3 regions of the Shuttleworthella sp. genome follow, and region 1 is predicted to be linked to each of the others. Evidence: predicted binding sites of a transcription regulator. Region 1 holds the regulator's gene; each other region holds the start of a gene.
What was found. The regulator HrcA, encoded in region 1, represses chaperone genes, less so after heat shock. The targets are predictions, from matches to a motif close to TGTTAGCACTCNNNNNNNNNGAGTGCTAACA.
Positions count from the first base shown of each region.

Region 2: htpG (molecular chaperone HtpG) is a predicted target of HrcA. The motif match lies at 1,001-1,031, and genes of this name have one in related genera.
Region 3: ACO5R6_RS00435 (co-chaperone GroES) is a predicted target of HrcA. The motif match lies at 1,123-1,153, and genes of this name have one in related genera.

Region 1 covers NZ_DBHIDN010000003.1:81,152-83,425, reverse strand. Annotated here, with positions in the region: gene hemW (radical SAM family heme chaperone HemW) at 1-545, shown strand, start outside; gene hrcA (heat-inducible transcriptional repressor HrcA) at 682-1,752, shown strand; gene grpE (nucleotide exchange factor GrpE) at 1,986-2,274, shown strand, end outside.
Region 2 covers NZ_DBHIDN010000015.1:35,327-37,600, forward strand. Annotated here, with positions in the region: gene ACO5R6_RS05220 (acyl-CoA dehydratase activase-related protein) at 1-973, shown strand, start outside; gene htpG (molecular chaperone HtpG) at 1,135-2,274, shown strand, end outside.
Region 3 covers NZ_DBHIDN010000001.1:92,943-95,216, reverse strand. Annotated here, with positions in the region: gene ACO5R6_RS00440 (DNA gyrase/topoisomerase IV subunit A) at 1-1,031, shown strand, start outside; gene ACO5R6_RS00435 (co-chaperone GroES) at 1,178-1,462, shown strand; gene groL (chaperonin GroEL) at 1,513-2,274, shown strand, end outside.

The sequences.
Region 1 (2,274 bases):
ATGAAATCTCCAATTATGCCAGGGAGGGTTTTGCCTGCCGCCACAATCTCGGTTACTGGGAGAGAAAGCCTTACCTGGGGCTGGGGGTGGGGGCGGCCTCCCTGCTTATGGACTCCTTCCCGGGAGACGGTGGGGGCGGGCGGAGGCCGGAGGGACTGAGAACCCCAGCTTATCCCAATATCCGCTTCTCCAACATCAAGGAGACAGACCATTATATTGAGCTCTGGGAGGCCTATGACCCAAGCAGGCAGGAGGGCCCGGACGAGATCCTGGCGGACGCCCCGTGGATTGATCCAAAGACCATTCAGAAGCTGACCTGCCGCGAGGCCATGGAAGAATTTCTCTTTCTGGGTCTGCGCAAGACGGGAGGAATTCGTGAGGCGGATTTTCTGGATGCATTCGGTCTTGCGATCGACAGCGTCTTCGGACCCGTCATAGAGAGCCAGAGAAGGAGAGGACTGGTACGGAGAGAAGGCGGGCAGATCGCTCTGACGAAAAGGGGCATCGACATCTCCAATGTCGTCCTGGCCGAGTACCTGCCCTGACAGAGAGGGCCTGCAGTAAGCGGGCAAAGAGGACAGGCCGACCTGTGTTGACAGGAGAAGGGGCCAACTTTACAATGAAGAACAGTTATAGCACTCAAGCATGATGACTGCTGATGCCGGAGGAGAGGAGTAAGCCATGGCTGATTCCAAGCAGATGGGTGAGGAGCTTTCCGAGCGTAAGTCCAAGATCCTAAACGCCATTATTCAGAACTATCTGGAGTCCGGGGAGCCGGTCGGTTCCAGGACAATTTCAAAGCTGGAGGGCGTGACCCTAAGCTCCGCCACCATCCGCAATGAGATGAGTGACCTGGAGGAGATGGGATATATTCTTCGCCCGCACAGTTCGGCCGGCCGCATTCCGACCGACCGGGGCTACCGATTCTATGTAGACCATCTTCTGGCGGAGAAGGATCAGGAAGTCCTGGAGCTCAAGGATTTTGTCATTCAGAAGACAGAGAAGATGGACAAGGTTCTGCAGCAGGTCGCCAGGTTCCTGGCCAAGACCACCCAGTACACATCCCTGATCTCCGCTCCCGCCATGAGCAGGAACCGGATCAAGTTCCTTCAGCTCTCCCAGGTCAATGACCATCAGATTCTGGCGGTCATCATGATGGGGGGCAACATGGTCAAGAGCCGCCTGATCGAGGTCGAGAGTGTCCTGAGCGGAGAGAACCTTCTCAAACTCAATATGCTGCTCAACAACAGCTTAAACGGGCTCACCGCGCAGGAGATTAACCTGACAACCATCTCCAAGCTCCAGGAGGAGGCGGGGATCCACGAGGATATCGTGGCAGAGGTTCTAAAGACCATTCCGGAGACCCTGCGGGAGGACGATGGACTTGAGATCTATACATCAGGGGCAACCAATATATTCAAGTACCCGGAACTGTCCGATCGCCAGAAAGCTTCCACCTTTATCTCTACATTTGAGGAGAAGGGACAGCTGGCGGAGCTGATTAACGACGTGCAGGAACAGAGCCTGAATAACCCGAACGCGACCGGAATCCAGGTCTATATCGGGAGTGAATCCCCCATGGAAAATATGCCGGACTGTTCTGTGGTCACAGCCAACTACGATCTGGGAGACGGAGTCAGGGGAACAATCGGTATCGTGGGACCCAAGCGGATGGATTACGCCAAGGTCATGGGCAGTCTCAAGGAGCTCAAGAGCAAGCTGTCTGAAATAATGGATGAGGCTCGCAGCTGACCCCGTCGCGCTTACCGGAAGCCGCAGTTTCTCTGCCTGTGGAAACAGACAGGGCAGCTGCGGATTTTTGCACTTGTTTTGTGAATATTTTTTGCAAATATGAGTTGACATGATCCGAGCCCGGTGTTATCTTAGTGCATGAAGATATTAGCACTCGACATGAATGAGTGCTAATTGAAACAAAATCCCGGAGCGCAAGCTCGAGAAAGGTGGTAATTTTTTTGGCTGAAGAGATGAAGACTCCAGAAAGCAGCACGCAGGAGGCTGTGCAAGAAGCCGTAAGAGAGGCCAGAGAAGAGGCGAGAAGGCAGGCGGATCTGAATTCGACCGGGACGGATGAAGCGCATCCGACCGGGGAAGAGGAAATCCCCGGGGCCGAGGCAGAAGCGGATTCTCATCAGGAGGAGACGGTAGAAGCTAATGATACACAGGATCCGGATGATCGAGAGCAGGAAGATTCTGCGAATGAGGAAGCCCTTCCAGGGAAGAAGGATCCGAAGGATGAAAAGATTGCAGACCTGA
Region 2 (2,274 bases), on a different contig from region 1:
CTATATCGGTTTCATCCGCCGGGCCCTCATCAAGGCCGGCTATCCCAATGTGCCTGTCATCTCAATCAACCTGAGCGGCCTGGAACCGAACCCGGGATTCTCCTTCACGCCCTCTCTCATCCAGCGGGGTCTCTATGCTCTGATGTTCGGCGATATATTCCTCCGCTGTCTCTACCGGGTCCGCCCCTATGAGCTGGTCCCCGGTTCCGCCAATGCCCTCCATGAGAGCTGGGCCAAGAAGGTGAAGGACTTTGTCGGTTCGGATAAGAAGCTTCTCTCCCACCGCAGGTACAAGCAGATGTGCCGTCAGATCATCCGGGATTTCGACGAGCTCCCCATCCATGAGGACATGCGAAAGCCCCGCGTCGGCATTGTCGGCGAGATCCTGGTCAAGTACCATCCCGTCGCCAACAATGACCTGGTGTCCGTTCTTGAGCATGAGGGTGCGGAGGCAGTCGTGCCGGACCTGACTGACTTCCTCCTCTACTGCTTCTACAACACCAACTTCAAGGCTGAGAACCTCGGCTTTTCGCAGAAGTCCGCCAGAATGGGCAACATGGGAATCAAATTCTTCGAGTGGCTCCGTAAGACGGCCCGGCAGGAATTCGAGAAGTCCAACCGTTTCACCCCTCCCGCCCACATCGAGGAGACTGCCGACCGGACGAGAGAAATCGTATCTCTGGGCAACCAGACCGGCGAGGGCTGGTTCCTGACCGGGGAGATGCTCGAACTGGTACATGACAACTGCAAGAACGTCATCTGCATCCAGCCCTTCGGCTGCCTGCCCAACCACATCGTGGGCAAGGGCGTCATCAAGAAGATCCGTCAGCTCCACCCCGATGCCAATATCTCCGCCATCGACTATGATCCCGGCGCCTCTGAGGTCAACCAGCTCAACCGGATCAAGCTGATGCTGGCCACGGCCAATAAGAACCTGGCTAGAGAACTGGAAGCGGAGAAAAAAATGGCCTGATCGGTCTTCCCGCTCTTGGCATGAAGATACTAGCACTCTCTTCATTTGAGTGCTATTGACAAGCAAAAATCAGAAACCTAAAATAGGAACCGTAGGTCGGAGGGAGGTCATCCCTCTCTTCCCTTCGGTTCATAAAACGATTTTAAGGAGCGTATTGATTTATGAGTTCAAAAGAAGGTTCTTTATCCATTTCATCCGAAAACATCTTTCCGGTCATCAAGAAGTGGCTCTATGAGGATCACGATATCTTCATCCGCGAGCTGATCTCCAATGGCTGCGATGCGATTTCCAAGCTGCACAAGCTGGATATTATGGGAGAGGTCTCTCTCCCCTTGGACTACAAGGCGAGAATACAGGTCACTGTCAATCCGGAGGACAAGACCCTGGTCTTTGTGGACAACGGGATCGGCATGACGGCTGACGAGCTGGACAAGTACATCAACCAGATCGCCTTCTCCGGTGCGACGGATTTCCTCAACAAGTATAAGGACAAGACTTCCGAGGACCAGATCATCGGGCATTTCGGCCTTGGCTTCTACTCCGCCTTCATGGTCGCAGACCGGGTGGAGATTGACTCCCTGTCCTGCCAGGAGGGGGCAGATCCGGTTCACTGGATCTGCGACGGCGGCACCCGGTACCGGATGGAGGACGGTGATTATTCGCAGGTCGGCACCAGGGTCACTCTGCACTTGAATGAGGACTGTCTGGAATTCTCCAACGAGTACAAGGTTCGTGAGGTGATCGAGAAGTACTGCTCCTTCATGCCCACGGAGATCTACCTGAACAAGGCCAATGCCCCCGAGGAGTATGAGACCATCGATGCCTCTGATCTCCTGGAGACCGATCAGGTCGTTGAGGAGATCCATGAGGATGCCAAGTACGAGGAGAAGGAGAAGGAGGACGGAAGCAAGGAGACCGTGGAAGTCTCTCCCGCCAGAGACCGGCGCAAGATCGTCAAGCGGCCCGTCCCCCTCAATGACACCAATCCCCTCTGGGCGAAAACTCCGTCCGACTGCAGTGATGAGGAGTACCGCGCCTTCTACCGCAAAGTCTTCATGGATTACAAGGAGCCCCTCTTCTGGATTCATCTCAACATGGACTACCCCTTCAACCTCAAGGGCATCCTCTACTTCCCCCGCATCAACAGCGAGTACGAATCCATCGAGGGGACGATCAAGCTCTACAACAATCAGGTCTTTGTCGCAGACAATATCAAGGAGGTCATCCCGGAGTATCTCCTCCTCCTAAAGGGTGTGATCGACTGTCCGGACCTCCCCCTCAACGTCTCCCGCTCTGCCCTG
Region 3 (2,274 bases), on a different contig from region 1:
AGGATGTCAAAATGGCCAAGGCCTGTCTGGTGGAAGGGATCACCGAGGGGATCCGATTTAAGAGCGACCGGTCCGAGAGGGAGGCGAGACTTCTGCACTTTACAGGTCGGCAGGCGGATGCCATCCTGCAGATGCGCATGTACCGCCTGATCGGTCTTGAGATAGACCAGCTGCGGAGCGACTACGAGAAGACCATGCAAAATATCCAGAATTATACGGATATTCTGGAGCACAGGGCCCAGATGGCCAGGGTGATAATCAAAGACTTAAAAGACTTAAAGAGGGAGTTCGGCCGCGAGAGAAAAACCGTCATTGCCAATGTGGCGGAGGCTGTGGTTGAGGAGAGGCCCATTGAAGAGCAGGAGATGGTTGTCCTCATGGACCGGTTCGGCTATGTCAAGGCCGTTGATCTTGCCACCTATGACAGGAACCGGGAGGCTGCCGACAAGGAGAACAAGTACGTCATCCACTGTTCCAATCTGGATCGGCTGGCGGTCTTTGGCTCGACCGGTCAGCTGCACCTGATCAAGGTCCTTGATATACCGGCCGGAAAGTTCCGAGATAAGGGAATCCCCATCGACAACCTGTCCAAGTACGACTCCTCCAGGGAGCAGATCCTCTTCGCGGAGGCTCTCGAAGAGGTCAAGAGACACAAGATTCTCTTTGGGACCAGAGAGGGTTATATCAAGCAGGTGGACGGAGGGGAATTTGACGTATCCCGTTACACGTCGATCGCGAGCAAACTGGGGCCGGATGACGAGCTGCTTACGGTCGGGACTCTGAGGGGATCAGAGACACTTGTCATGGAGACCAGGGGAAGTTACTTCCTCCGCATTCATGTCAGCGACATTCCCGAGAAGAAAAAGGCGGCAATCGGTGTGACCGGCATAAAGCTCGGCAGGGCAGATCAGCTGCGCCAGATGTACATCCTGACAGACCAGGACTCGGGCGTGACCTCCTCCCACAATCCGAATGTTGTATTAAACAGACTTCACATCGGAAGCCGGGCGAGTCGGGGAGTAAAGCGATGACGGGATCTGCTCACTTGTTCACAAAATATTCACAGATTTCGAGAAATTTACCCTTGCAGTGACCGGGGTGAAAAACTAATATAGTCATATGAGTTAGCACTCTATTTTAACGAGTGCTAATAAATAGACATCAAGGAGGTTAAATCATGAAATTAGTTCCCTTATCTGACAGAGTTGTTCTGCAGCAGGTTGAAGCGGAGGAGAAGACCGCTTCCGGTATTCTTCTCTCATCCGCATCCCAGGAGAAGCCCCAGGAGGCCCTGGTCATTGCTGTGGGACCCGGCGGCCTTGTCGACGGCAAAGAAGTCAAGATGCAGGTGAAAGAGGGTCAGAAGGTAATCTATTCCAAGTACGCAGGCACTGAGGTAAAGCTGGACGGACAGGAGTACGTGATTGTTCGCCAGAACGATATCCTGGCTGTGGTTGAGTGATCGATTCCCTTTGCACTTATTCGAGTCAACGATAGAAAGAAGGTAAGAAAATGGCTAAAGAAATTAAGTTTGGCGCAGAGGCCAGAGCGGCTCTGCAGTCCGGTGTAGACCAGCTGGCCGATACCGTCCGGGTGACTCTTGGACCCAAGGGACGCAATGTCGTCCTGGACAAGTCCTACGGTGCACCGCTGATCACCAATGACGGTGTCTCCATTGCCAAGGAGATCGAACTTGAGGACCGGTTTGAGAATATGGGTGCCCAGCTGGTGAAGGAGGTTGCCACCAAGACCAATGATGTCGCAGGCGACGGAACCACAACCGCAACCGTGCTGGCACAGGCTATGATTCATGCCGGCATCCGGAATCTGGCTGCCGGAGCCAACCCCATCGTCTTGAGAAAGGGTATGAAAAAGGCGACCAATGTAGCCGCAGACGCTCTGGTTGAGATGTCTTCCCCGGTTGCCTCCAAGGATCAGATCGCCAAGGTTGCTGCCATTTCCGCTTCCGACGACCAGGTCGGAGAGATGGTTGCGGACGCCATGGAGAAGGTCTCTAATGACGGCGTCATCACCATCGAGGAGTCCAAGACCATGCAGACGGAACTGGATGTGGTTGAGGGTATGCAGTTTGACCGTGGCTACATCAGCTCTTATATGGTGACGGATACCGATAAGATGGAAGCGACACTGGATGATCCCTATATCCTGATCACGGACAAGAAGATCTCTAATATTCAGGAAATTCTTCCTCTGCTGGAGCAGATTGTACAGCAGGGACAGAGACTTCTGATTATTGCAGAGGATGTTGAGGGC